DNA from 2 places in the Ramlibacter tataouinensis genome. Region 2 is predicted to be linked to the other one. Evidence: riboswitches for the same ligand, from Rfam matches in the RefSeq annotation. Region 2 holds a riboswitch; the other holds the start of a gene.
The links. Region 2 has a riboswitch for thiamine pyrophosphate ahead of UC35_RS00275 (purine-cytosine permease family protein). Riboswitches for the same ligand answer to the same signal wherever they lie in the genome.
Positions count from the first base shown of each region.

Region 1: another riboswitch for thiamine pyrophosphate. It lies ahead of thiC (phosphomethylpyrimidine synthase ThiC); the one in region 2 lies ahead of UC35_RS00275 (purine-cytosine permease family protein).

Region 1 is NZ_CP010951.1:2,113,067-2,127,652, forward strand. It holds gene thiC (phosphomethylpyrimidine synthase ThiC) at 1-1,794, opposite strand, end outside; TPP riboswitch at 1,861-1,980, opposite strand; gene UC35_RS10200 (hypothetical protein) at 2,043-2,954, opposite strand; gene UC35_RS10205 (PAS domain-containing protein) at 3,234-3,659, shown strand; gene frc (formyl-CoA transferase) at 3,709-4,959, shown strand; gene UC35_RS10215 (hypothetical protein) at 5,017-5,373, shown strand; gene UC35_RS10220 (hypothetical protein) at 5,373-5,771, shown strand; gene UC35_RS10225 (fumarylacetoacetate hydrolase family protein) at 5,780-6,562, shown strand; gene UC35_RS10230 (2-dehydropantoate 2-reductase) at 6,573-7,610, shown strand; gene pyk (pyruvate kinase) at 7,607-9,031, shown strand; gene UC35_RS10240 (Re/Si-specific NAD(P)(+) transhydrogenase subunit alpha) at 9,025-10,140, shown strand; gene UC35_RS10245 (NAD(P) transhydrogenase subunit alpha) at 10,137-10,436, shown strand; gene UC35_RS10250 (NAD(P)(+) transhydrogenase (Re/Si-specific) subunit beta) at 10,441-11,862, shown strand; gene UC35_RS10255 (LysR family transcriptional regulator) at 11,867-12,850, shown strand; gene UC35_RS10260 (glycerate kinase) at 12,865-14,103, opposite strand; gene glxR (2-hydroxy-3-oxopropionate reductase) at 14,148-14,586, opposite strand, start outside.
Region 2 is NZ_CP010951.1:37,475-52,060, forward strand. It holds gene UC35_RS00220 (sulfate ABC transporter substrate-binding protein) at 1-712, opposite strand, end outside; gene UC35_RS00225 (oxidative damage protection protein) at 833-1,105, shown strand; gene mnmC (FAD-dependent 5-carboxymethylaminomethyl-2-thiouridine(34) oxidoreductase MnmC) at 1,115-2,947, shown strand; gene UC35_RS00235 (response regulator) at 3,224-3,961, opposite strand; gene UC35_RS00240 (nitrite/sulfite reductase) at 4,170-5,993, shown strand; gene UC35_RS00245 (DUF934 domain-containing protein) at 5,993-6,382, shown strand; gene UC35_RS00250 (phosphoadenylyl-sulfate reductase) at 6,391-7,146, shown strand; gene cysD (sulfate adenylyltransferase subunit CysD) at 7,143-8,075, shown strand; gene UC35_RS00260 (sulfate adenylyltransferase subunit 1) at 8,075-9,382, shown strand; gene fdxA (ferredoxin FdxA) at 9,453-9,785, shown strand; gene UC35_RS00270 (NAD(P)/FAD-dependent oxidoreductase) at 9,793-10,893, shown strand; TPP riboswitch at 10,961-11,060, shown strand; gene UC35_RS00275 (purine-cytosine permease family protein) at 11,051-12,361, shown strand; gene thiD (bifunctional hydroxymethylpyrimidine kinase/phosphomethylpyrimidine kinase) at 12,358-13,191, opposite strand; gene thiE (thiamine phosphate synthase) at 13,184-13,831, opposite strand; gene thiM (hydroxyethylthiazole kinase) at 13,828-14,586, opposite strand, start outside.

The sequences.
Region 1 (14,586 bases), 2.1 Mb from region 2:
CGCCATGCCTTCCTGCGCCGCCGCGAACTCGCGCACGTCCTGCGTGATCTTCATCGAGCAGAACTTCGGCCCGCACATCGAGCAGAAGTGCGCGACCTTCGCGCCGTCGGCCGGCAGGGTCTCGTCATGGAAGTCCTTCGCCGTCTCCGGGTCGAGCGACAGGTTGAACTGGTCCTGCCAGCGGAACTCGAAGCGCGCCTTCGACAGCGCCTCGTCCCAGGCGCGCGCGCCAGGGTGGCCCTTGGCGACGTCGGCCGCATGCGCGGCGATCTTGTAGGCGATGATCCCCTGCTTGACGTCGTTGCGGTCGGGCAGGCCGAGGTGCTCCTTCGGCGTGACGTAGCACAGCATCGCGGTGCCGAACCAGCCGATCATCGCGGCGCCGATGGCCGAGGCGATGTGGTCGTAGCCGGGCGAGATGTCGACCGTCAGCGGACCCAGGGTGTAGAAGGGCGCCTCGCCGCAGTGGCGCAGCTGCTCGGTCATGTTGGCCTGGATCATGTGCATCGGCACATGGCCCGGGCCTTCGATCATCACCTGCACGTCGTGCTTCCAGGCGAGCTGCGTGAGCTCGCCCAGGGTGCGCAGCTCGGCGAACTGCGCCTCGTCGTTGGCATCCGCGCCCGAGCCCGGGCGCAGGCCGTCGCCGAGCGAGAAGCTGACGTCGTACGCCTTCATGATCTCGCAGATCTCCTCGAAGTGGGTGTAGAGGAAGTTCTCCTTGTGGTGCGAGATGCACCACTTCGCGAGGATCGAGCCGCCGCGCGAGACGATGCCGGTGCGGCGTTTCGCGGTGAGGGGGATGAAGGGCAGCCGCACGCCGGCGTGGATGGTGAAGTAGTCCACGCCCTGCTCGGCCTGCTCGATCAGCGTGTCACGGAAGATCTCCCAGCTCAGGTCCTCGGCGACGCCGCCGACCTTCTCCAGCGCCTGATAGATCGGCACGGTGCCGATCGGCACCGGCGAGTTGCGGACGATCCAGTCGCGCGTGGTGTGGATGTTCCTGCCGGTCGACAGGTCCATCACCGTGTCGGCGCCCCAGCGGATCGCCCACACCAGCTTTTCCACTTCCTCCTCGATCGACGAGGTCACGGCGGAGTTGCCGATGTTGGCGTTGATCTTCACCAGGAAGTTGCGCCCGATCGCCATCGGCTCGGTCTCGGGATGGTTGATGTTGGCGGGGATGATCGCTCGGCCGCGCGCCACCTCGTCGCGCACGAACTCGGGCGTGATGATGTCGGGGATCGCCGCACCCATCGGGTTGCCGGCCAGGCGCGCATTCTTCTGCGCATCCGCCAGGTATTCGCGCATCCACTCGCGCCGGCCGTTCTCGCGCAACGCGACGAACTCCATCTCCGGCGTGACGATGCCCTTGCGCGCATAGTGCATCTGCGTGACGTTCGCGCCCGCCCTGGCGCGGCGCGGCGTGCGCTGCAGGGCCGCCGCCTGGGCGCGCAGCGCGGCGATGCGCTCGCCCTCGCGCGCCTCGTTCTTCGTGCCGTCGTCCAGCGCCTGCCGCAAGCGGCCTTCGTAGCTTTCCGTGTCGCCGCGCGCGGCGATCCACGCATCGCGCAGGCCCGCCAGCCCGCGCCGCACGTCGATCTGCGCGCCCGGCTCGGTGTACGGGCCCGAGGTGTCGTAGAGCGTGACCGCCTCACCGTTGGTGAGCTGGACCTCGCGCATCGGCACCCGCACGCCCGGGTGCAGCTGCCCGGGCATGTGGACCTTGGTCGAGGCGGGGAAGGGCTCGCGCGTGAGGGCGAGCAACTGGACGAGTTTGTCGGGTGCGTTCATGGGCCAATCCTTGGAGCAAGTGATCGTTTGCTCCAGGGATGGCAGGACGCGGGGCCCGCGAGGGCCAGGGACACTGTCAGCTCTTCTTACGCCGGTACGAACCGGTTCAAGTTCACGGGTTTGGACTCACCATCTCAGCGATACCGGCCTTCTTTCGAAGGGCCGCTCGCACCCCGGAGCAGCGGCAGTATAGCGGCGCGTGCCGACCGCGCGCCAGTCCCATTCGGGACCGGCCGTGGCATCTGTGGCTAAAGCGCCATGTCGAGCGCGACGCGCATCGCGTCGACCTCGGAGCCCTTCAGGGGATCGAACTCGAACTTCGCGCCCACATCGAGCGCGCGCGCGAGCGAGGGGCTCGGCGGCTTGCTCTTGAGGCCGTCGAACAGCGCCAGCGTGCGCGCCGCGACGTCGGCCGGGGTGTCGTGCCGCACATAGATGCCGTAGCCCCAGCTGGTTTGCTTGGTGGGGATGACGAACAGGCGCGCGTGGTGGATCTTCGGATCGGCGCCGATCTGGTTGTGCATCGAAGCCGAACGCGCGCCCTGAACGCGCGTGATCACCCCGACCCAGCGGTCCGGGCGCCACTCGAACGCGGCTTTCGTCGGCAGGTAGCTCTGGCCGAGCCCGATCTTCGGCGGCACGTCGGCCACCTTGCCGCAGCGCTTCTCGGCCTTCACCAGCGCCGTGGTCACGCCGCTTTGCATGCCGAAGCAGGTCGCCTGCCTCAGCCGGTCGAGCACCTGGGCCTGTTCATCCGGCTTCAGCTGCGAGAGCTCCACGGGTTTCGGGTCCTTCTCGCTGCCGAGGTCACCGAGCAACAGGATCGCGGCCTTGATCTCTTCGGTGTTCACCGCGATCGGCTTGTAGCCGGAGGCCAGCCCCACCACCGGGTTGCCGTAGACCCAGCAGGGCGGCCGGGGCCCCTTGACGGCCGCCACGGCCTCCTCGAGGCTGCTGACGTTGACCACCGGCGAGGCCGACAGGCCGCCGCGGCCGATGAACTCGGACAGTTCCTGCGCCGCCCGGGCGACCTGCGGCGTGCCTTCGCCGCGGATCACTTGCGGGTTGAGATACACGCCGCCCTCGCAGGTTTGGGCCGAGGCGGCCAGGCAGCAGGATGCGAGCGCACCGGCGGCCAGTAGCAATCTGTACTTCCTCATGACCGTTGTCTCCTTCGTCGTTATCTGAACTTCTGGGCCCGGGCAGCCGAAACGCCTGCACGGCGATCACGGTTTACGCCTGTGAATATTTGCGCTGATTGACCGCGGTCAAGAACTCGGGTTTTCCCGTTGAGCTGAAAACAGACACGCGTTGCGCGCGAGCTTTTTTTGAATCTTGACCCCGGTCAACGGCCCGCCGTCGCCGCCTCCCGCACAGTGCACTCAAGCGAAGGGGGCTCCACGCCGCGCTGCATCCATCACGAGGAGTCAATGGCGACCATGACGATCGATCACGAAGAGTTGATCCAGGCCATCGGCGACGCCGTTGTCGTCGCCGGCACCGACGGGAACATCGCGTACTGGAATCCGGCGGCCACGCGCATCTTCGGCTTCACCGAGGACGAGGCCATGGGCCGGGCGCTGGACCTGATCATTCCCGAACGCCAGCGCGCGCGCCACAACGAGGGCTATGCCAAGACGGTGGCCACGGGGACGACGCGCTACGGCACCTCGCTGCTGCGCGTGCCGGCGCTGCACAAGGACGGCCGCCGGCTGTCGATCGCCTTCACGGTGGCCCTGCTCCAGGGCGAGGACGGCGGCGTCAGCGGCGTGGCCGCGGTCATCCGCGACGAGACCGAGCGCTTCGAGCAGGACCAGCAGCTGCGCAAGCGCCTGACCGAACTGGAAATGGCCGCGCGCGCCTAGCGCCTGTTACCCGGCCCGCAACACGATTTGAAACTTCGGAGATAGAGAGATGGACGACAAGGCCTTGAGCGGCGTGCGCATCCTGGACTTCACGCACGTGCAGTCCGGCCCCACCTGCACCCAATTGCTGGCGTGGTTCGGCGCCGACGTGATCAAAGTCGAGCGACCGGGCGAAGGCGACGCCACGCGCGGGCAACTGCGCGACATTCCCGGCGTGGACAGCCTGTACTTCACGATGCTGAACCACAACAAGCGTTCGGTCACGCTGAACGCGAAATCGCGCGGGGGCAAGCAGCTGCTGGAGTCGCTGATCAAGCACTGCGACGTGCTGGTGGAGAACTTCGCGCCCGGCGCGATGGAGCGCATGGGACTGACGTGGGAGCGCATCCACGAGCTCAACCCGCGCATGATCGTCGGATCGGTCAAGGGTTTCGGCCCCGGACGCTACGAGGACTGCAAGGTCTACGAGAACGTCGCGCAGTGCGCCGGCGGCGCCGCCTCGACCACCGGTTTCGACGATGGCCCGCCGGTCGTGTCCGGCGCGCAGATCGGCGACAGCGGCACCGGCCTGCACCTGGCGCTGGGCATCGTGACGGCGCTGTATCACCGCACGCGCTCCGGCCGCGGCCAGAAGGTGCTGGCGCCCATGCAGGACGCGGTGCTGAACCTGTGCCGCGTCAAGCTGCGCGACCAGCAGCGCCTGGAGCGCGCGCACTCGCTGCACGAATACCCGCAGTACCCGGATGGCAAGTTCGGCGACGCCGTGCCGCGCGCCGGCAACGCCTCCGGCGGCGGCCAGCCGGGCTGGATCCTGCGCTGCAAGGGCTGGGAGACCGATCCCAATGCCTACATCTACTTCATCACGCAGGCGGCCGTGTGGCCGGCGGTGTGCAAGGTGATCGGCGAGGAAGAGTGGATCACCGACGAGGCCTACGCGACGCCGCAGGCGCGCCTGCTGCACCTGAAGCCCATCTTCGCGCGCATCGAGCAGTGGACCATGAGCAAGACCAAGTTCGAGGCCATGGAGATCCTGAACCAGTACGACATCCCGTGCGGGCCGATCCTGTCGATGAAGGAGATCGCCGAGGACCCGTGGCTGCGCCAGAGCGGCACCGTGGTCGAGGTGGAGCATCCGACGCGCGGGCGGCACCTGACCGTCGGCAACCCGATCAAGCTGTCCGACAGCCCGACCGAAGTCACCCGCGCGCCGCTGCTCGGCGAGCACACCGAGGAGGTGCTGCTCGAGCTGGGCTACACCGCGGGCGACATGAAGGCCTTGCGCGACGAAGGCGCGATCTGAAGCGAAGCATCACGTGGCGCTGATGGTCTGGATAAAAACAATTGACTGTTATTTATCGTGGCCGATTTCTACAGTCACTTCATTCCTTCCTTCGAGGAGACGATGATGATGAACGACCTGCCACCGGTCCTGACCAGCACCGAAACCGCGCTCGACGCCTACCACGCAGCCTTCTACGAACTCGGCCTGCGCTGGCACTGGGACCGCGCGACCTACGACGCGCTGCTGCGCCACAGCCCCGATCCGCAGGCGCGCATCCGCCACTACATCGAGACGCGGCAGCCGCACTTGCTTAAGGCCTACGACGCCGCCTTCCTGGCCACGGCGATCCACGAGCGCGTGCTGCGCTACAAGCCCTGCGCGCACCGCCGTTTCGATTGGGCGCAGGCCACGGCCTGCGAGGTCGGCGTCTGATGGAGCCTGGCCGCATCGGCATCGTCACGGGGGAGCCCGCGCTCGCGCGCGACGTCGAACGCCAGCTGCCGATGTTCGGCCTGGGCGCCTCGAAGGTCGTGTGCCTGCCCGCGCCGGGCCGCACGCACCTCGGGTCGCTCCAGATGTTCAAGGATCACTGGGGAACCGACGCCGTGGTGCTCCTGGGCGCGATCGACAGCGCCGAGGAAGACGCCTGCACGGACTGGATCGCCCGCCACATGGACAAGCCCGTCGTCGGCTTCATCGACCCCGCCGATCCGGCCCTCCCGCAGCAGGCGCGGCTGCGCGCCAGCGGCGTGCGCATGAGCCGAGATGCCGCAGGCATCGGCGAGCTCACCGCCTCGCTGGTGGAGCTGCCCTGGCTGCCTTTTGATTGAGACCACAAATGAAACACACCCGCTGGGTCCGCTACCGGATCGACGGCGCCGAGGCCTCATTCGGCACCTTGCACGACGACATCGTGGTCGAGCACCGCGGCCAGATGTTCGGCCACAACGAGCCGACCGGCCGCACGGCGCTGCTCAGCCAGGTGCAGCTGCTTGCCCCCGTCGAGCCGACCAAGGTGATCGCGCTGTGGAACAACTTCGGCGAGCTGCGCGCCAAGCTGAGCCTGGCGCACCCGGAGGAGCCGCTGTACCTGCTGAAGTCGCCCAATTCCTGGAGCGCCCACGGCGAGCCGATCCCGCTGCCGCGCGGCGGCGGCAAGGTGGCCTTCGAGGGCGAGCTCGGCATCGTCATCGGCAAGCGCTGCAGCGCGGCCACCGAGAGCGAAGCCCTGTCCTTCGTGTTCGGCTACACCTGCGCCAACGACGTGACGGTGGCGGACATCCTGTTCCGCGACGCCTCGTTCGCGCAATGGACGCGCTCCAAGGGCCTGGACGGCTTCTGCCCGATCGGCCCGGTGGTCGCCACCGGGCTCGATCCGTCCACCCTCACGGTGAAGACGGTGCTGGACGGCCAGGTGCGCCAGCAGTACCCGATCAGCGACATGACATTCTCGGTGGCCCAGCTCGTGAGCCGCATCTCCCTGGACATGACCCTGCTGCCTGGCGACGTGATCCTGTGCGGCACGTCGGTCGGCGTCGGCTCGATGAAGCCGGGCAGCCTGGTCGAGGTGGAGATCGACGGCATCGGCCGGCTGGCCAACCGATACGGTTTTCCAACTTGAAGGACTCAACATGAAAATCGCCATCATCGGAGCCGGGGCCATCGGTGGCCTGGTCGGCGCCAAGCTCGCCCTGGCGGGCGAGGACGTCACGTTCATCGTGCGCGGCCGCAACCTGGAGGCGATCCGCGAGCGCGGCATCAAGCTCGTCACCGCCGACGGCTGGGAGCACACCGCCCGCGACGTCCACGCCACCGACAGCTACGCGCTGGCCGGGCCGCAGGACGTCGTGATCCTCGCGATGAAGGCGCACCAGGTCGAGGGCGTGCTCGACCAGCTGCCGCACCTGCTCGCGCCGCACACGGTCATCGTGCCGATGCAGAACGGCATTCCCTACTGGTATTTCCAGAAGCACGGCGGGCCGCACGAGGGCCAGGGCGTCAGCAGCGTGGACCCGCAGGGCCGCATCGCCGCCAGCATCGACCCGCAGCGCGTGATCGGCTGCGTCGTCTACCCCGCCTCGGAGCTGATCGCGCCGGGCGTGATCCGCCACATCGAAGGCGACCGCTTCCCGCTGGGCGAGCTCGACGGCAGCTCCAGCGAGCGCGTGCACATGCTCGCCGCCTGCTTCGTCAACGCCGGCTTCAAGGCGCCGGTGCTGGAGGACATCCGCAGCGAGATCTGGCTCAAGCTGTGGGGCAACGCCACCTTCAACCCGATCAGCAGCCTGTCGCACTCGACCCTGGTCGACATCTGCCAGTACCCGCTTTCGCGCGAGCTGGCCGCGGCGATGATGCGTGAAGCGCAGGAGGTGGCGCAGAAGCTGGGCATCAGCTTCCGCGTGCCGCTGGAAAAGCGCATCGCCGGCGCCGAGAAGGTCGGCAAGCACAAGACCTCGATGCTGCAGGACGTGGAAGCGGGACGCGAGCCCGAGATCGACGCCCTGGTCGGCTCGGTGATCGAGCTGGCGCGCCTGACCGAAACACCCACCCCGCACATCGACACGGTCTATGCGCTGGTCAAGTTGCTGGCGCGCACCATGCACGAGGAAAACGGCCATGTGCGGCTGAGCGGCGAGCCGCACCAGCAGCTTGAGGCGGTGGCTGCATGAGGCGGGCGCGCAACACCAAGATCGTCGCCACGCTCGGTCCGGCCAGCTCCGACGACGCCACGCTGGGCGCGCTGTTCGAGCGCGGGGTGGACGTGTTCCGCTTCAACTTCAGCCACGGCACGCACGAGGACCACGCGCGGCGCCTGCGTGCCGTGCGTGCGCTTGAGGCGCGCTACGGCCGCCCGATCGGCGTGCTGCTCGACCTGCAGGGACCCAAGCTGCGCGTGGGCCAGCTCGCCGGCGGCAAGGCGCTGCTGGAAAACGGCGCTGCCTTCCGGCTCGACATGGACCCGACGCCCGGCGATGCGACGCGGGCGCCGCTGCCGCACCCGGAGATCTTCGCGGCCCTGCGCGAGGGCACCGAGCTGCTGCTCGACGACGGCAAGCTGCGCCTGCGCGTCGAGCGCCATGGCGCCGACTTCGCGGAGACGCGGGTGCTCACCGGCGGCGTGCTGTCGGACCGCAAGGGCGTGAACGTGCCCAGCGTGGTGCTGCCGCTGTCGCCGCTGACGCCCAAGGACCGCGAGGACCTGGCCTTCGGGCTGGAGCTGGGCGTGGACTGGGTGGCGCTGTCCTTCGTGCAACGGCCCGAGGACATCGAGGAGGCGCGCGCCATCATCGGCAAGCGCGCCTGGATCATGGCCAAGATCGAGAAGCCCGCCGCGATGGAGCGGCTGGATGCGATCGTCGACCTGTGCGATGGCCTGATGGTGGCGCGCGGCGACCTCGGCGTCGAGCTGCCGCCCGAACACGTGCCGGAGATGCAGCGGCGCATCGTGCAGGCCTGTCGGCGAACCGGCAAGCCGGTCGTCGTCGCCACCCAGATGCTCGAATCGATGATCAGCTCGCCTTCGCCGACCCGGGCCGAGGTTTCCGACGTCGCCAACGCCGTGTACGAAGGCGTCGACGCGGTGATGCTGTCGGCCGAATCGGCCTCAGGCCGCTTTCCGGTCGAGGCGGTGGCGATGATGGACCGCATCATCAACCGCGTCGAGAACAGCCCCTCCTACCGCGCCGGCATCGAGGCGGCGCACCAACCGGCGCAGGCCACGACGGCGGACGCCGTCTGCGCGTCGCTGCGGGAAGTCGCCGCGCTGCTGCATCCGGCGGCCACCATCACCTACACCGCCTCCGGCTTCAGCGCCTTGCGTGCGGCGCGCGAGCGCCCCGACGTCCCCCTGCTCAGCCTCACGCCCTCGCTGGACACCGCGCGGCGCCTGGCGATGGCCTGGGGCGTGCACGCCGTGCGCGTCGACGACGACGTGCACCACGTCGGCGAGATGCTGCAGCGCGCCGGCCAGGCCGCGCAGACCGAGGGCTTCGCCGGGCCGGGCGACCATATCGCCGTGGTGGCGGGGTTGCCGTTCGGCCACGCGGGCAGCACCAACCTGCTGCACGTGCATCGGCTGACGCCATGCTGATCGGCATTCCCCGCGAGCGGCTGGCCGGTGAAACCCGGGTGGCCGTCACCCCCGAAACCGCGAAGAAGCTGAAAGCCCAGGGCCACACGCTGCGGCTGGAGTCCGGCGCCGGCGCCGTGGCCAGCGCGCCCGACGAGGCCTATCGCGGCGTCGGCGTCGAGATCACCGACCAGGCCGGCGCGCTCGCTTGCGAACTGGTCCTGAAGGTGCGCGCGCCGCAGGCCGACGAGCTGGCCGGCTTCAGGCCGGGCGCGACGCTGGTCGGCATGCTCAACCCCTTCGACGGCGACGGGCTGCAGCGCCTGGCCGGCGCCGGGGTGACGGGCTTCGCGCTGGAAGCGGCGCCGCGAACCACCCGCGCGCAGAGCATGGACGTGCTGTCCTCGCAGGCCAACATCGCCGGCTACAAGGCGGTGATGATCGCGGCCAACAGCTACCAGCGCTTCTTCCCGATGCTGATGACCGCCGCCGGCACCGTCAAGGCCGCCCGCATGGTGATCCTGGGCGTGGGCGTGGCCGGCCTGCAGGCGATCGCCACCGCCAAGCGGCTGGGCGCCGTCATCGAGGCCTCCGACGTGCGGCCCTCGGTGAAGGAGCAGGTCGAGTCGCTGGGCGCGAAGTTCATCGACGTGCCCTGCGAGACCCAGGAAGAGAAGGACGCGGCCGAAGGCGTGGGCGGCTACGCGCGGCCGATGCCGCAAAGCTGGCTGGAACGGCAGAAGGCGGAAGTGGCCAAGCGCGTGGCGCAGGCCGACGTGGTGATCACCACCGCGCTGATCCCGGGCCGGCCGGCGCCGGTGCTGGTCACCGAAGACATGGTCAAGGCCATGAAGCCGGGCGCGGTGATCGTCGACCTGGCGGCGGCGCAGGGCGGCAACTGCCCGCTGACGGAAGCGGGCAAGACCGTGGTCAAGCACGGCGTTCAGATCGTGGGCGAGACCAACCTGCCGGCGCTGGTGGCGGCCGACGCCTCGGCGCTGTACGCGCGCAACGTGCTGGACTTCCTGAAACTGATCGTGACCGGCGAAGGCCAGCTGAACATCGACATGAACGACGACATCGTCGCCGCCTGCCTGATGACCCAGAACGGCGCAGTAAGGAGGCCCTGATGGAAGTCAGCCCCACCATCGTCAACCTGATCATCTTCGTGCTGGCGATCTACGTCGGCTACCACGTGGTATGGACTGTCACGCCGGCGCTGCACACGCCGCTGATGGCGGTGACCAATGCGATCTCGGCCATCGTGATCGTGGGCGCCATGCTGGCGGCGGCGCTGACCGTGACCGACCTGGGCAAGACCATGGGCGTGCTGGCGGTGGCGCTGGCCGCCGTGAACATCTTCGGCGGCTTCCTGGTCACGCGCCGGATGCTCGAGATGTTCAGGAAGAAGGACAAGAAGGCTTGATGCCATGTCGATGAACATCGTCACCCTGCTGTACCTGGCGGCCTCGGTCTGCTTCATCCAGTCGCTCAAGGGCCTGTCGCACCCCACGACCTCGATCCGCGGCAACATCTTCGGCATGGCGGGCATGGCGATCGCCGCGCTCACCACCGCCGCGCTGATCGTGGAGATCTCCAGCGATGCCGGCCGCGGCATGGGCTGGGTGCTGCTCGGGCTGGTGGCCGGCGGCGGCTACGGCGCCTGGCGCGCCAAGACCGTCGAGATGACCAAGATGCCCGAGCTGGTCGCCTTCTTCCACTCGATGATCGGCCTGGCCGCGGTATTCATCGCCGTCGCCGCGGTGGCCGAGCCGCAGGCCTTCGGCATCGTGCGCGCGGGCGAGCCCATCCCGATGGGCAACCGGCTCGAGCTGTTCCTGGGCGCGGCCATCGGCGCGATCACCTTCTCCGGATCGGTGATCGCCTTCGGCAAGCTCTCGGGCACCTACAAGTTCCGCCTGTTCCAGGGCGCGCCGGTGGTGTTTGCCGGCCAGCACCTGCTGAACCTGGCGCTGGGGCTGCTCACCCTCGGGCTGGGCCTGGCGTTCATGGTCACCGGCAACTGGACGGCGTTCTTCGCGATGCTGGCGCTGTCCTTCGTGATGGGCGTGCTGATCATCATCCCGATCGGCGGCGCCGACATGCCGGTGGTGGTTTCGATGCTCAACTCGTACTCGGGCTGGGCCGCGGCGGGCATCGGCTTCTCGCTGAACAACGCCATGCTGATCATCGCCGGCTCGCTGGTCGGCAGCTCCGGGGCGATCCTGAGCTACATCATGTGCAAGGCGATGAACCGCTCGTTCTTCAACGTGATCCTGGGCGGCTTCGGGCAGGAAGGCGCGCAGGCCACGCAGGGGGCGGTGCAGCGCAACGTGCGCAGCGGCAGCGCCGACGATGCCGCCTTCATCCTGTCCAATGCCGAAACGGTGGTGATCGTGCCCGGCTACGGGCTGGCGGTGGCGCGCGCCCAGCACGCGGTGAAGGAACTGGCGGAAAAGCTCACGCACAAGGGCGTGACGGTGAAGTACGCGATCCATCCGGTGGCCGGCCGCATGCCCGGGCACATGAACGTGCTGCTGGCCGAGGCCGAAGTGCCCTACGACCAGGTGTTCGAGATGGAGGACATCAACGCCGAGTTCGGCCAGGCCGACGTGGCGGTGATCCTGGGCGCCAACGACGTGGTGAATCCCGCCGCGCTGCAAAAAGGCAGCCCGATCTACGGCATGCCGATCCTGGAAGCCTACAAGGCCAAGACGGTGATCGTGAACAAGCGCTCCATGGCTGCCGGCTACGCCGGGCTGGACAACGAGCTGTTCTACATGGACAAGACCATGATGGTGTTCGGCGACGCCAAGAAGGTGGTGGAGGACGCGGTGAAGGCCGTCGAGTGATGCCGTGAAGCACGCCACCCTGCGCCAGCTCAAGGTGTTCGAGTCCGTGGCCCGGCACCTGAGCTTCTCGCGCGCCGCCGAGGAGCTGCACCTGACGCAGCCCGCGGTGTCCACGCAGATCGGCAAGCTGGAGGATCACGCCGGCAACGCGCTGTTCGAGCAGTTCGGCAAGAAGGTCTACCTGACGGCGGCGGGCGCGGAGCTGCTGCAGATCAGCCGCGCGATCATCCAGCAGTTCGAGCAGGCCGAGATCGCGATGGCGCAGTTCAGGGGCGTGCGCGGCGGGCGCCTCAACGTCGGCGTGATCAGCGCCGGCGACTACTTCTTTCCGCGCCTGCTGGTCGAATTCATCGGCCGCCACAGCGGCGTGACGCTGAACTTCACGGTGCACAACCGCGAGGAGCTGCTGGCGCACATCGCCGAGAACCTCACCGACCTGGCGATCATGGTGCGCCCGCCCTCCGACCTGGACACGCTGAACGAGCCGTTCGCATCGCACCCCTATATCGTCGTCGCCCCGCCGGCGCACCCGATGGTGCAGCGGCGCGGCATCCCGCCGGCCGAAGTGATGCGCCAGCCCTTCGTGGTGCGCGAACGCGGCTCGGACACCTGGCGCTCGATGCGTGAAGCCTTCGGCGGCGACCTGTCGGGCCTGAACGTGGCGATGGAGATCCGCAGCACCGAGACCATCAAGCAGGCAGTGATCGCGGGACTGGGCCTGAGCTTCCTGTCGGCCCATACCGTGAGCCGCGAGCTGCAGTCGGGGGCCCTGAAGGTGCTCGACGTGCAGGGCTTCCCGCTGCAGCTGCACTGGTGGGTGGTGCACCGGCGCACCAAGCGGCTGCCGCCGGTGGCGCAGGCCTTCCGGTCTTTCCTGCTGAGCGAAGGCGCCGCGCTGATCGCCCAGGCCGTGCCGTGGCAGGTGGAGGCCGGCGCGGCCGCGCCGGAGGGCTTCGGGCAGGTGGTCACGCTGCCCAAGCGCGCCTAGCGCGCTCACCGCGCTCAAGCGGCCGCGTCCACCAGCAGCGCGCGGAAGTCATTGACGTTGGTGCGCGTCGGCCCGGTGCTGACCGACAGCCCCAGTGCGCCGAAGAAACCATGGGCGTCGTTGCCGGCCAGCGCTTCCTGCGCCTTCAGGCCCAGCGCCGCCGCGTGCGCCAGCGTGCCGGGCCCGATCCAGGCCCCGGCGACGTCCACGCTGCCGTCGACGCCGTCGGTATCGCCCGCCAGCGCGTGGATGCGCGGGTGGCCCTGGAGCGCCAGCAGCATGGCGAGCAGGCATTCCACGTTGCGCCCGCCGCGGCCCGCACCGCGCACGGTCACCGTGGTCTCGCCGCCGGACAGCAGCACGCAGGGCGGCGCGAAGGGCTGGGCGCGCTCCGCGGCCTGGCGCGCGATGCCGGCGAGCACCGTGCCCACATGGCGCGCCTCGCCCTCGATCGCGTCGCCGAGGATGTGGGCCGCGTAGCCGGCGGCGCGCGCGACCCGGGCGGCCGCCTCCAGCGCCAGTTGCGGCGCGGCGACCAGCCGGTACTCGGCGCGCGCCAGCCGCGGGTCGTCCGGCTTGACCGATTCACCGAGGCCGCCTTCCAGCACCGCGCGCATCGCCTGCGGCAACGCGATGCCGTAGCGCCGCACGATGGCAATGGCGTCCTCGCAGCGGCTCGGGTCCGCCACCGTGGGGCCCGATGCGATCTCGTGCGGGCAGTCGCCCGGCACGTCCGAGATGGCCAGCGTCAGCACCTGCGCCGGATGGCAGGCCGCCGCCAGCCGGCCGCCCTTGATGGCCGAGAGGTGACGGCGCACGCAGTTGATCTCGGAGATGGTGGCGCCGCAGGCCAGCAGCGAGCGGCTGAGCGCCTGCTTGTCTTCCAGCGTGATGCCCGGCAGCGGCAGCGGCAGCAACGCCGAGCCGCCGCCGGAGATCAGGCACAGCACCAGGTCGTCGGCCGTCAGTCCGCGGACCCGGTCGAGCATGCGCTGCGCCGCGGCCAGCCCCGCGGCGTCCGGCACCGGATGCGAGGCCTCCACGATCTCGATGCGCTCGCAGGGCACGTTGTAGCCGTAGCGCGTCACGACCAGGCCGGACAGCGGCCCCGTCCAGTGTCGCTCGACGGCGCGCGCCATCGCCGCCGACGCCTTGCCGGCGCCGATCACCACCAGGCGCCCGCGCGGCGGCGCCGGCAGGTGCGGCGGGATGCAGAGCTCGGGCTGCGCCGAGGCGATCGCCGCGTCGAACATGCGCCGCAGCAGCTCGGACTGCGGGGCGGCGCCGTGCGCCTGGCTCACGAGGCGCTTTGTCCGATCTCGAAGTTCGCCAGCTTCTCCAGCGCGCGCACCATGGCCGAATGGTCCCAGCCCTTGCCGCCGTGCGCCACGCAGGCGTTGAACAGCTCCTGGGCGGTCGCCGTGTTGGGCAGCGACAGGCCGAGCGCGCGCGCGCTGGACAGGGCGAGGTTCAGGTCCTTCTGGTGCAACTCGATGCGAAAGCCCGGGTCGAAGGTGCGCTTGACCATGCGCTCGCCGTGCACTTCGAGGATCTTCGACGAGGCGAAGCCGCCCATCAGCGCCTGGCGCACCTTGGCCGGATCGGCGCCGGCGCGGGCGGCGAACAGCAGGGCCTCGCCCACCGCTTCGATGGTCAGCGCGACGATGATCTGGTTGGCGACCTTGGCGGTCTGGCCGTCGCCGTTGCCGCCGACCAGGTTGATGTTCTTGCCCATC
Region 2 (14,586 bases):
CGTCGAACTTGGCGCCGAACTCCTTCTCGAGCAGGTAGGCTTCGTTCTCCCACGCGATCAGCACGTCGCCCTGGTTGCGCTGGGCGAAGGTGATGGTGGAGCCGCGCGCGCCGGTGTCGAGCACCGGCACGTTGCCGTAGAGCCGGGCCACGAACTCGCGCGCCTTCGCATCGCCGCCGTACTTGCGCTTGGCGAACTCCCAGGCCGCCAGGTAGTTCCAGCGCGCGCCGCCCGAGGTCTTGGGATTCGGCGTGATCACGCTGATGCCGGTCTTGGCCAGATCGTCCCAATCCTTGATGCCCTTGGGGTTGCCCTGCCGCACCACAAGCACGATGGTCGAGGTGTAGGGCGAGGCGTTGTGCGGCAGGCGCTTCTGCCAGTCCGCGGGCACCCAGGCGCCGTTCTTCGCCAGGGCGTCGGTGTCGCCCGCCAGCGCCAGCGTGGCCACGTCCGCGTCCAGCCCGTCGATGATGGAGCGGGCCTGCTTGCCGGAGCCGCCGTGCGACTGCTTGATGGCCACGTCCTGTCCGGTCTTGGCCTTCCAGTACCTGGCGAACGCCTGGTTGAACTCCACGTAGAGCTCGCGCGTGGGGTCGTACGAGACGTTGAGCAGGGTCAAGGACGGCCCCTGCGCGAACGCCGGCACGACCGAAAGCGCCAGTCCCAGCGTGGCGGCCAAGGGAATCTTGATAAAGTCGCGGCGTAGGCTCATGGTTCGTTTCCTGTTGTGATGGGGCGGATTCTGGAAGCCGCTTCATCGAACTGGAACGACTAAGTTTTCAGTTGTTTATCCGCATAAGCTAATCGCTAATCAGCACCCAGGAGTTCGCGCATGGCCCGCACCGTCCATTGCATCAAGCTCGGCCGCGAGGCCGAGGGCCTCGACTTTCCCCCCTATCCCGGCGAGCTCGGCAAACGCATCTACGAAAACGTGAGCAAGGAAGCCTGGCAAGGCTGGATCAAGCACCAGACCATGCTGGTGAACGAGAACCGCCTGAACCTGGCCGACCAGCGAGCGCGTGAATACCTCAAGCGCCAGATGGAGAACCATTTCTTCGGCAGCGGCGCCGACGTGGCGGCAGGCTACGTGCCCCCGTCGCAGTAAGCCGCGCCAATGCCGCCGGAGGCGGTGCAGTGGGCTAGCGACGGCATGCCGCGCAGCACCCGCTTCGATGACGTCTACCGCAGCAGCGCCGGCGGCCTCGCGCAGGCGCGCCATGTGTTCCTCGACGGCTGCGGCTTGCCGGCAGCCTGGGCCCATGCGCCGCAATGGCGCATCCTGGAAACCGGCTTCGGCCTGGGGCTGAACTTTCTGGCAGCCTGGCTCGCCTGGAAGGACGATCCCGCGCGCCCCGCCCTGCTGCATTTCATCTCCGTCGAGGCCTGGCCTGTGGCAGCCGGCGACCTGCTGCGCAGCGCGCAGGCCCATCCCGAACTCCAACCATTGGCACAGGAACTGGCGGACCAGTGGTTCGGCCTGGTGCCGGGCGTGCATCGCCTGGCGTTCGAAGGCGCACGCGTGTTGCTGACGCTGCATGTGGGCGATGCGGGCGAGATGCTGCGGCGCGAAGCCTTCACCGCCGATGCGGTGTTCCTCGATGGCTTCGATCCGCGATGCAACCCCGACATGTGGAGCCTCGACCTGATCAAGGGCGTGGCCCGGCACTGCCGGCGTGGTGCCGGGCTGGCCAGTTGGACCGCCTCCGGCGAGGTGCGGCGCGCGCTGGCGCAATGCGGCTTTCGCGTCGAGAAGGTGGATGGCCTGCCGCCCAAGCGGCATTGCACCCGGGCGCGATTCGACCCCGCTTGGGAGCCGCGCGGCCTGCGCAGCGGCGCGACCCGGCCGCCCGAGGATGCCGTGGTGATCGGCGCCGGGCTGGCCGGCACTGCGGCGGCGGCCAGCCTGGCGCGCCGCGGTTGGGCCGTCACCGTGCTGGACGCAGCCGCCCAGCCGGCGGCCGGGGCCTCGGCCCTGCCCGTGGGCCTGCTGGCGCCCCACTTCTCGCCCGACGACAACCTGCTGTCGCAACTGAGCCGATGCGGCGTTCGCGTGACCATGCAGCAGGCGGCGATGCTGCTGCAGGAGGGCCGGGACTGGCGCCGCAGCGGCGCGCTCGAGCACCGGGTCAGCAAGGGCGCTCCGGAGGGCAAGGTCGATGAGGCGCAGGCGGCCTGGAGCCGCCCGGCCCAGCCGTCCGAGAAGCAGGCGGCGCTGCTCGCAGACGCCAGCCCGGCCCTCTGGCATGAGCAGGCGGCGTGGGTCCGGCTGCCCGCGCTGGTGCGCGCCTGGCTGGCGCAGCCCGGCGTGAGCTGGCGCGGCGGTGTCGCGGTCGATCGGATCGAGCGCGACGGCAAGCGGTGGCGCGTGGTCGATGCCCAGGGCCGCGAGGCCGCTTCAGCCGCCTTGGTCGTCATCGCGGCGGCGCACGACAGCGCGCGGCTGGCCGGACACCACTTCAGGCTGCAGCCGGTGCGCGGGCAGATCGCCTGGGCCGTCCAGCACGACGAACTCCGGTTGCCGGCTTTCCCGGTGAACGGCAACGGGCATTTCATCCCGGCGGTGCCTCATGAAAGCGGCTTCGCGTGGTTCTGCGGCTCGACCTACGGGCGCGGACAGACCGACACCGCGCCCAACGATGCCGACCATGCCGCCAACCTGCAGCGGTTGCAGGAGTTGCTGCCCGCGCTGGCCGGGCCATTCGCGCAGGCCTTTGCCGGCGGCGCCGTCCAGCAGTGGGCGCAGGTGCGCTGCGCTTCGGCCGATCGCCGCCCGCTCGCGGGCGAGCTCGAACCGGGCCTGTGGGTGAGCACCGCCATGGGCTCGCGCGGGCTGACCTTCAGCGCCTTGTGCGCGGAGCTGCTGGCGGCACAGTTGCATGATGAGCCCCTGCCTCTGCCGGAGCGCCTGGCGCAGGCGCTGCACCCCGCGCGGCAGGCGCAACGCTAGTGTCCTGTCCCACTGAAACTTGGCATTTCGCTGCGCCGTATCGGGGCGCAGGCAAGGCGTGGGTGCGGGTCAAGCCTGAGCGGCTTGACCCGTGGCCGCAACGCGGCATGCGCCCCGATACGGCACAGCCCGAAGGGTTCGGCGCCTGCGGGGCCCTCGGCGGGCGCCCATAGGGGGTCAAGACGCCCAGTCTTGACCCCCTATGGCCACCCACCGATCATCCCCGCAGGCATCCGAACGAAATGTCAAGTTTCAGTGGGACAGGACACTAGGACGCTAGACCTTCTGCAGCAGTTCGTGCAGGCGCGCCGGGTCGGGCGGCTTGTCGAACAGTCCGTCGAGTCCGGCCAGTCGTGCCCGCACCCGCTCCCCGAGCGAAGCGCCGAGCTTGGTGGCGATGACGTGGGGAATCTGCCGCTTCCCTCCGGCCAGCTCCCTCAGCAACTCCCAGCCCTGCATGTCGGGCAGCTCCATATCGACCAGCGCGACCGCATAGTCGTTGTCGCGGGCCAACTCCAGCGCCTGCGCACCCGACTCGGCATCGTCGGCCTGCGTCAGGTCGACCAGGGACAGCTTGGCGCGCAGATACAGGCGCTCGTCGCGGTCGGCGCTCGCGATCAGGGCGCGCTTGCGCGGCGTGGCCTCCAATGGCGGCGGAAGGGTATCGGCCCCGTCCAAGTCGACATCGAGATCGAGCGGCGGCGCGAACAAGTCATCCATTGCATGCACCACCTCCGGCCACGAAATCGGCCGCTCGAAGGCGCCCCAGGCCTGCGCCGGCGCCCGGGACCCGATCCAGATGAACTTAAGCTGGTGTTCCTGCGGCAGGACGAGTTGGACGCCCGCTTCGTAGCTCTGCCCGTCGATCAAGGCCAAGGCCGGCTCTTCGGGGGCCCCGGGTTCCCACAGGGCATAGACCGTCTCGCGCTGCTCGGACAGCCGAAACAGCGAGTTGAGGGCGTGGCGCTCCACGTCCGAAAAGCCGATCACCTTGATGAAGATGCGCTGAGCCATCCCTGATGTGCTTGATGTTCGCCCGCGATTATGGCGGCCCGATGGCTCATCGCGGCCTTATCCGGCTTTTTGGCAATGCCCCTGGGCCGACCCGCGCCGATGCTGCTGCATAAGCTTATCCGCATAACGGCCGAATAAAAAAATAGTTTGGTTTCATAAGCTCGCTCCGTACATTGCGGCTCTTCCGGCCAAAACCGGGTCGCCAGCCATGTACCAGTACACAGAATTCGACCGACAGTTCGTCAGCCAGCGTGCTGCGCAGTACCGCGACCAGCTCGAGCGCAATCTTGCGGGCAAGCTCAGCGACGATGAGTTCCGGCCCTTGCGCCTGCAAAACGGCTGGTATATCCAGCGCTATGCGCCCATGTTGCGCGTGGCGGTGCCGTATGGCGAGATCTCCAGCGCCCAGCTGCGCGTGCTGGCCAGGATCGCCCGCGAGTACGACCAGCCCGATGCGGACCTGCTGCGCGAGGCGCAGGAGAAGCAGCTCGCCCTGGGCGAGGTTCCGGTGCCCGGCAGTAGCGCTTCGGTAGCCTCCCACCTGAAGACCGGCTACGGCCACTTCACGACCCGCACCAATGTCCAGTTCAACTGGATCCCGCTGAAGAAGAGCGCCGACGTCATGGACCTGCTGGCCGGCGTGAACATGCACGGCATCCAGACCAGCGGCAACACGATCCGCAACATCACCAGCGACGAGCTGGCCGGCATCGCGCCCGACGAGATCGCCGATCCGCGCCCTTTCTGCGAGATCCTGCGCCAGTGGAGCACGCTGCATCCCGAGTTCGCCTTCCTGCCGCGCAAGTTCAAGATCGCGATCAACGGCGCCGAAGAAGACCGCGCGGCGATCGGCTGGTACGACATCGGCCTGCAACTGCTGCGCAACCCGGCCGGCGAACTCGGCTTCAGGGTGCAGGTGGGCGGCGGCATGGGCCGCACCCCCATCATCGGCACCGTGGTGCGTGAGTTCCTGCCCTGGGATCAGCTGCTCAACTACGTCGAGGCAGTGATCCGCGTCTACAACCGCTACGGCCGCCGCGACAACCTGTGGAAGGCGCGCATCAAGATCCTGGTGAAGGCCGAGGGCCAGCGCTACATCGACCAGGTCGAGGAAGAGTTCCGCGCGATCGTCGAACACGACGGGGCACCCCACACGATCACCCGGGCCGAATTCGACCGCGTCGCGGCCTGCTTCGTGCCACCCGCGCTCCATCGCGAGCGCGACAGCGCGCAAAAGCGCATCCATGAGATCGTGCGCGCCGGCGCCGAAGCCGATCCGGCCTACGACCGCTGGTTGCAGCACAACGTGCACGAGCACAAGAACCCCGAATTGCGCGCCGTCACCCTCTCGTTCAAGCGCCTGGGCCAGGCACCCGGCGATGCCAACGCCGAGCAACTCGAAGCGGCCGCCCTGCTGGCCGAGCGCTTTTCTGCCGGCGAAGCGCGCGTCACGCACGAGCAGAACCTGCTGCTGCCCTGGGTCCATCAGGACGACCTGCCGGAGCTGTGGCATGCCGCCCGCGCCGCCGGTGTGGCGCGGTCCAACATCGGCCTGCTCACCGACATGATCGCCTGCCCCGGCGGCGACTTCTGCTCGCTGGCCAATGCGCGCTCGATCCCGATCGCCGAAGCGATCTCCCAACGCTACCAGGACCTGGACGAGCTCTACGACATCGGCGAGATCGACCTGAACATCTCCGGCTGCATCAACTCCTGCGGCCATCACCACGCGGGCCATATCGGCATCCTCGGCGTCGACAAGGACGGCAAGGAGTGGTACCAGGTGACGCTCGGCGGCGCCGATGGCTCCCACCTGTCGGGGCCGGCGACGCCGGGCAAGGTGGTGGGGCCCTCGTTCTCTGCTGCCGAAGTGCCCGAAGTGGTCGAGGCCGTGATCGACGCCTACCGGCGCGAACGCATCAGCATCGATGGCAAGTCCGAAACCTTCATCGCGACGCTGCGGCGGGTCGGCATCGAGCCCTTCAAGGCCGCCGCCAACGCCGCCCGCTTTGCGGAAAAGGAGGTGGCGTGATGGAACAGCTGCTGAAGATCCTGAGCGTGCAGGACCAGGAAGCCGAGGCCTCCTCCGGCGTGCTGCAACTGGCCAACGATGCGGACCCGCTGGAGGTTTCGCTCGAAGGCATCGCGCGCGTCGAGCTGAACTTCCCCAAGTTCACCGATGGCCGGGCGTTCAGCCAGGCCTGGCTACTGCGCCGCCGCCTGCGTTTCGCCGGCGACATCCGCGCCACCGGCGACGTGCTGATCGACCAGTTGGTGCAGATGCAGCGCAGCGGCTTCTCGAGCGCCGTGCTCAAGGAAGGCAAGGACCCGGCGGACGCCAAGCGGCAGTTCGATCGCTATCCGCAGTACTACCAGGGCGACGCGACCCAGCACTCCCCGCTGTTCCGGAGGACCGCGTGACCGCGGCCATGCCTCTGCCGGGCGCCGCGCGCCCCCGGGCGGTCGACCTGCACGCTCGCGCCTCCAGGAATTTCGAGGCCAAGCTCGCGTTGACCCGGGAGCTGCTGCGCCAGGCCGCGGCCCAGTACGCACCGCTGACGCAGGCTTCCAGCCTGGGCGCCGACGACGTGGTCATCACTCACCTGATCGAAACGCTGGGCCTGGACATCCCGGTGTTCGTGCTCGATACCGGCATGCTGCATGCGCAGACGCTTGAGCTGCTGGCGCGGACCCAGGCCAATCCGCGCCTGCGGGTGCAGGTGTACCAGCCGGTGAACGAATCGGTGGTGCACTTCGTCGGCCGCGAAGGCAAGGAGGCGATGTACCGCAGCGTGGAATTGCGCAAGGCCTGCTGCCACATCCGCAAGGTGGAGCCGCTGGCGCGCGCGCTCGAGGGCCAGCGCGCCTGGATCACCGGCCTGCGGCGCGAGCAGTCGGCAGCCCGGGCCGAGGTGCCGCTGCAGGACGACAGCGAGCCGCGCACCAAGTTCAATCCGCTCGCCGACTGGACCTGGGGCGACGTGTGGCACTACATCCGGCTGCACGGGGTCGACTACCACCCGCTGCACGACGAGTTCTATCCCAGCATCGGCTGCGCACCCTGCACCCGCGCCATCAGCCTCGGCGAGGATTTCCGCGCCGGCAGGTGGTGGTGGGAGGATGAAACCGTCAAGGAGTGCGGCCTGCACGTCAAGCATCAAACCAAGGAAGAAACCCTCTCATGAACGCCCGTGTCGATCCCCCGCTGCTCACGCGCGTGGGCAACCTGCACCTCGATGCGCTGGAAGAGGAAGCGGTCTTCATCCTGCGCGAGGTGGCCGCCGCGTTCGAGCGGCCCGCCCTGCTGTTTTCCGGCGGCAAGGATTCGCTGGTGCTGCTCAAGTGCGCCGAGAAGGCGTTCGGCACCGGGCGCGTTCCGTATCCGCTGCTGATGATCGACACCGGGCACAACTTCCCTGAAGTCACGCAGTTCCGAGACCTGCGGGCGAAGGAGCTGGAATCCGAACTGATCGTGCGCAGCGTCGAGGACTCGATGCAGCGCGGCACGGTGCGCCTGGCCCACCCGGGCGAGTCGCGCAACGCCCACCAGTCGGTCACCCTGCTGGAAGCGATCGAGGAATTCCGCTTCGACGCGCTGATCGGCGGCGCCCGCCGGGACGAGGAGAAGGCGCGCGCCAAGGAACGCATCTTCTCGCACCGCGACAGCTTCGGCCAATGGCAGCCGAAGGCGCAGCGGCCCGAGCTCTGGACCCTGTTCAACACCCGCCTCGCGCCCGGCGAGCACTTCCGCGTGTTCCCGATCTCGAACTGGACCGAGCTGGACGTGTGGCAGTACATCGAGCGCGAGGACATCGCCCTGCCCTCGATCTACTACGCCCACCAGCGCCAGGTGGTGGAGCGCAAGGGCCTGCTGGTGCCGGTGACCGAACTCACGCCGCCGCGCGACGGCGAGCAGGTGCAGACGCGCACCGTGCGCTTCCGCACCGTGGGCGACATCACCTGCACCTGCCCGGTGGAAAGCCCCGCCGCCAGCGCCGCCGAGGTGGTGCTGGAAACACTCTCGGCCGAGGTGAGCGAGCGCGGCGCGACGCGCATGGACGACAAGACCTCGGACGCCTCCATGGAAAAACGAAAGAAGGACGGGTATTTCTGATGTCGGCCCGCGATCTCCAGCAGCCTGCTGCCGTTCACCGTGCCGCCGAGCACGACCATGTCTCGGCCCTGCGCTTCATCACCTGCGGCAGCGTCGACGACGGCAAGAGCACGCTGATCGGCCGCCTGCTGGTCGACAGCAAGGCGGTGCTGCAGGACCAGCTCGCCGGCGTGCAGCGCTCGGGCGAAACCGACCTGGCGCTGCTCACCGATGGCCTGTCGGCCGAACGCGAACAGGGCATCACCATCGACGTGGCCTACCGCTATTTCGCCACGCCGGCGCGCAAGTTCATCATCGGCGACGCGCCGGGCCATGAGCAGTACACCCGCAACATGGTCACAGCCGCCTCCAGCGCCGACGCGGCGGTGGTGCTGGTCGATGCCACCAAACTGCAATGGCGCGACGCCGCCCTGGAACTGCTGCCGCAGACGCGCCGCCATTCGCTGCTGGTCAACCTGCTGCGCGTGCCCTCGATCCTGTTCGCGGTCAACAAGCTCGACGCGGTGGAAGACCCGGAACTCGCCTTCCGCCACATCGCCGGCGCCCTCGCCGGGTTCGCCGAAGCGGCGGGGATTGCCGTGCGGGCGATCATTCCGATCTCGGCGCTGAAGGGCCAGAACGTGGTGGAATCCACGCCCGGCTGGTGCGGCTACGAGGGCCTGTCGCTGCTGCAGTGGCTGGAGCAGCTCGATGTCGCCTCGGCCGAGGCCGACGAGCCCTTCGCCTTCCCGGTGCAATGGGTCGAAAAATTCTCCTCCTCCTCGGACACCAGCCAGGGCCGCCGAGTCTTCTGGGGCCGCATCGCCACGGGCAGCATCCAGCCCGGGCAGGAGCTCAAGGTCATGCCCGGCGGGCAGACTGCCAAGGTGGCCCAGGTGCTGAATCACGTGCGGCAGCCGGCCGAGGTACCTGCCGGCCACAGCGCCGGGCTGGTGCTGGACCGCGAGGTCGACGTCTCGCGCGGCGACTGGTTGCTGGCGCCGGACGCGCCCGCGCCGCTGCTCGAGCTGTCCGCCACCGTCGCGTGGATGGACGACGAGCCCCTGGTGGCCGGCCGTGCCTACTGGGCGCTCCACGGCCATCGCTGGGTCAAGGCGAAGGTCAAGCGCATCGTCCACAGGCTGGACATCGACACGCTGGCCCCTGGCGAGGCGCAGCAGCTCGAACCCAACGCCATCGGCCACGTGGAGCTCGCGCTGCAGGAGCCCTTGCCGGCTGTTCCCTACGCCGATTCCCGCAGGCTCGGCTCGCTCGTGCTGGTGGATACGGCCAGCCACAAGACCTCAGGGGCGGTGCTGGTTCGTTGAGCTTGAGCAAGTAGGGTGGCAGGCGCCGCCCTAAAATCCGGGGGTAGTCCCCCATAGACCCATCACATCAATGACTCACGTCGTCACCGAATCCTGCATCCGCTGCAAGTACACGGATTGCGTGGACGTCTGCCCCGTGGACTGCTTCCGCGAAGGGCCGAACTTCCTCATCATCGACCCGGATGAGTGCATCGATTGTGCGGTGTGCATCCCCGAGTGCCCGGTGAACGCCATTTATGCCGAGGAAGACACACCACCCGACCAGCTCAGCTTCATCAAGCTGAACGCCGAACTGTCCAAGCAGCCTGGCTGGAAGAGCATCACCAAGCGCAAACCCGCGCTGCCGGATGCCGAGGAATGGAAGGACAAGACCGGAAAGCTCTCCGAGCTGATCCGCCCCTAAAGGACTCATGGAAGCGAAGCTCGACCCCGAAGTGCTCAAGACCGCAGCCGCCCACGACGGCCCCATCGAAACCGATGCGGTCGTCGTCGGGGCCGGTCCCGTCGGCTTGTTCCAGGTGTTCGAGCTGGGCCTGCTGGAGATCAAGGCCCACGTCATCGATTCGCTGCCGCATCCGGGCGGCCAGTGCGTGGAGTTGTACCCCGACAAGCCGATCTACGACATCCCGGCGGTGCCGGTGTGCACCGGGCAGGAGCTGACCGACAGCCTGCTCAAGCAGATCGAGCCCTTCGGCGCCACCTTCCACTTCGGGCAGGAAGTCACCACTGTCCAGCGCCAGGACGACGGGCGCTTCTTTGTCGAGACCTCCAGGGGCACGCGCTTCCTCACCCGGACCATCTTCATCGCCGCGGGCGTTGGCGCATTCCAGCCGCGCACACTCAAGGTGGAAGGCCTCGACAAGTTCGATGGCACGCAGCTGTTCTACCGGGTCAAGAGCCCGGCCGACTTCGCCGGCAAGAACCTGGTGATCGTCGGTGGCGGCGACTCCGCGCTGGACTGGGCCCTGAACTTCGCGCAGGACGGTCCCCACCAATCGGAAAGCGTGGTCCTGATCCACCGCCGCGACGGCTTCAAGGCGGCGCCCGCCTCGGTCGCGAAGATGAGGGAGCTGTGCGAGTCGCACCAGATGCAGTTCCTGGTCGGCCAAGTGACCGGTTTCGAGGAAGAGGACGGCCGCCTGCAAGGCATCAAGGTCACCGCGGCCGACGGCGTGACGCGCGTCGTTCCGCTGGACGTGCTGCTGGTGTTCTTCGGCCTGTCGCCCAAGCTCGGGCCGATCGCCGAGTGGGGCCTGGACATCGAGCGCAAGCAGCTCGTGGTCGACACCGAGAAGTTCTCGACCAGCGTCCCGGGGATCTTCGCCGTCGGCGACATCAACACCTATCCCGGCAAGAAGAAGCTGATTCTCTCGGGCTTCCACGAGTGCGCGCTGGCCGCCTTCGGCGCGGCGCCCTTCATCTTCCCGGACAAGAAAATCCACCTGCAGTACACCACCACATCCCCCAAGCTGCACAAGGTGCTTGGCGTGGAAACCCCGGTGTTCGACTGATCGTTTGCAGCGCGTGCGAAGGCGGCGGCCTCGAGGCCGCTAGAATTGCTTCCGCGTGAATCACTCACGCATCCGCTAGGGGTGTTGCGCCGCAAGGCGTGACTGAGACAGTCCCTTTGAACCTGATTGAGGTAATCCTCGCGCAGGGAAGGCAACGATGACCACGACAACAGCTTCTTCTTCCGCGGCAGCAACGCTGCCCGCGAGCTCCGCGGCCAACCTGGCCCTCACCCCCGTTTCCTCGGCCGACCGCCTGTTCGGCTGGCGCGATCACGCGGCGCTTTGGTTCAGCCTGGGCGTCGGCCTGCTGGTGATGCAGGTCGGCGCCTATCTGGTCCCGGCCCTGGGCACCAGGGATGCGTTGCTCGCCATCGTCGCCGGCTCCATCCTCGGTGCCGGCCTGCTGGCCTGGGTCGCCAAACTCGGATGCGACAGCGGCCTGGCCAGCGCCGGCCTGATGCACGCGGTCTACGGCAGCGCCTTCGCCAGGCTGCCCGTGGTCCTGAACATCGTGCAACTGGTCGGCTGGGGCGCGTTCGAGATCGCGGTCATGCGCGATGCCACCGTGGCCATCGCGCAGCAGGCTGGCGCGACGGCCGGGCCGGCCTGGTCCCTGGCGGCAGCGCTCCTGTGGGGCGGGCTGCTGGCGCTGCTGGCCACCGGCTCCATGGTGCGGCTGGTCCGGCGGCTGATCTCGCGCATCGCGCTGCCGCTGGTGGTGCTTTCGCTCCTGTGGCTCACCTGGCAATTCCTCGGCATGGCGCAGTCGCAAGGCTGGCAGGCGCTGTGGAACCGGCCCGGCGAAGGCGGCATGGGCGTGCTGCCGGCACTGGACCTGGTGATCGCGATGCCGATTTCCTGGCTGCCCCTGGTCGCCGACTATGCGCGCCACGGTTCGAGCGGCCGCGCGGCGCTGCGCGGCACCTGGCTGGGCTATGCCCTGGCCAACGCCTGGTGCTACGCGCTGGGCGTGCTGGTCGCGCTGACCCTGCCCAGCCCCGACCTGGTGACGGCGCTCCTGCTGGCGCAGGGCGGCCTGCTCGCGCTGTCGCTGATCCTCATCGATGAAATCGACAACGCCTATGGCGATGCCTACTCCGGCGCCGTCTCCGCCCACAGCCTGGCGCCGCGCTGGACCATCCGGCGCTGGGGCCTGGTGATGGCACTGGCGTGCACGGGCTTCGCGCTGGTGCTGCCCATGCACGCCCTGGAGCCCTTCCTGCTGCTGCTCAGCTCGGTGTTCGTGCCCCTGTTCGGCGTGATCCTGGGCCGGCTGGCGTTCGGGGTCGATGCGGTGGCGCAGCTGGCGCGCGCGCGCCGGGCCAATGCGCTGCCGATCGCGATCTGGTTCGCCGGCGTGGCGACCTTCCACCTTTGCAAGGCCTACGCACCCAGCCTGGGTGCCGCCCTGCCCGCCCTCGCCCTGACCTTCGCGCTGGCCTGGGCCACGCGCAAGAGCCCCCGCTAAGCCGGCAAGGGCAGCAGCCGCGCGGACACCGGCGCGTGGCCGTGGTTCAAGGGACCATGGCCGCCGCCGGTGCGCACGCTCGCGCCGGTCGCGAGCGCGCGCCGCACGTACTCGCGCGCCTGCACCACGGCCTCTCGCAGGCCAAGGCCCAGCGCCAGCCCGCAGGCGATGGCCGACGACAGCGTGCAACCGGTTCCGTGCGTGTTGCCGCTGGCGATGCGCGCGGCGCGCAAGTGCTCGAAAGCCCCCGCATGCGCCAGCACGTCCACGACCTCCTCGCCCGGCAGGTGGCCGCCCTTGAGCAGCACGCCGCGCGCCCCCAGGGCCAGCAGGTCGGCCGCCGCCGGTTGCAGCGCCTCCGTATTCGCGAGCGGACGATCCAGCAGCAGTGAGGCTTCATCCAGGTTCGGGGTGACCAGCACGGCGCGCGGGAACAGCTCGCGCACCAGCACCTGCACCGTCTCCTGGGCGATCAGCCGGTCGCCGCTGGTGGCCACCATCACTGGATCCAGCACCACGTTCGGCAGGTGGTAGGTGTCGATGGCCCAGGCCACCACCTCGACGATCTCGGGTGCATGCAGCATGCCGATCTTCACCGCATGCACGCCGATGTCCTCGATCACCGCCTGCAGCTGTTGTTTGAGGAACGCCGGCGGCACCGCGTGGATGCCGCTGACGCCACGCGTGTTCTGCGCAGTGAGCGCGGTGATGGCCGTCATGCCGTAGCAGCCCAGGGCCGAGAAGGTCTTGAGGTCGGCCTGGATGCCGGCGCCGCCGCCGCTGTCGGAGCCGGCGATCGTCAGCACGCGCGGGTACTGGTGGTCAAACATGGCTTGTCATTCCTTCGTGCAATGCGCGCGCCGCCGCGCAGGGATCGTCGGCGCTGCACAAGGCGCTGACCACCGCCAGGCCGTCCGCCCCCGCCGCCAGCACCTCCGCTGCGTTGCCGGCGTGAATGCCGCCGATGGCCACCAGGGGCAGGCGCGTCATGTCGCGCACCCGGCGCAGCCCGTCCAGCCCCCAGGGTGTCTTGGTATCGGTCTTGGTCGGCGTCGCGAACACCGGGCTCACCCCAAGGTAGTCGACCGGCAACTGCGCGCTGCGCACGACATCCTCCGGCGTTTCGACCGACCAGCCGATGAACACATGCGGCGGCAACAGCCGGCGCGCCTCCTGCGCCGGCATGTCGCTCTGGCCCAGGTGCACGCCCTCGGCCCCGCAGGCCAGCGCCACGTCCAGCCGATCGTTGATCACCAGAGGAATGCCGCGCGGCGCCAGCAGCGTCTTGAGCGCCAGCGCCTGGGCCAGGAAATCGCGGGTGGACAGCTCCTTCTCGCGAAGCTGCACGCAGCTGGCGCCGCCTTGCACCGCCGCATCCACCACGTCGGCCAGCTGGCGCCCGCGGCACAGGGCCTGGTCGGTCACCAGGTACAGCCGCAGATGGCGGCGCAGCGCGGCGCCATCGGTCACTGCCCCACCTCGAGACGCAGGCGGCGCTGGAAGCTGTCCTGGTCGGTGAGTTGCAGGGCATCGAGCAGCAGCGCCTGCATGCTGCCCACACCCTGCCCGGCGGCCTGCGCCCGCTCGGCGGCGATCTCGCCGGCCACGCCCAGCAGGGCCATGGCTGCCGTCGTGGCGCGCCAGGCGTCAGGCTGCACGGCGCAGAACGCGCCGACCAGGGCCGTGGCGGAACAGCCGATGCCGGTGATGCGCGTCATCCATTCGTGGCCATTGGACAGCCGGCTCCAGCGCCCCTGGGCGTCGAGCACATGATCGGTCGCGCCGCTGACGCAGACCGTTCCGCCGGTGCGCTGAGCCAGTGCGCGCGCCGCGCCCAGGGCGTCGCCGGCCGCGGCGCTGCTCTCGACGCCGCGCGTCTGGATCGCGGCACCTGCCGTGCTCATCACCTCGGAGCCATTGCCGCGGATCACCGTCGGCGCGGCGCCGCCCAGCAGGCGCTCCAGCGTCTTGTTGCGATACGGCGTCGCGCCGGCACCCACCGGGTCGAGCACGGAGGGGATGCGACGTTCGGCCGCAGCACGCAGCGCCAGTTCCATGCTCTGCACCCAGTACGGATCCAGCGTGCCGATGTTCACCACCAGCGCCTGCGCGATGCCCACCATGTCGGTCACCTCTTCATGCGCGTGCGCCATCACCGGCGCGGCGCCGGCGGCGAGCAGCACGTTGGCGTTGAGGTTGATCACCACCAGGTTGGTGATGTTGTG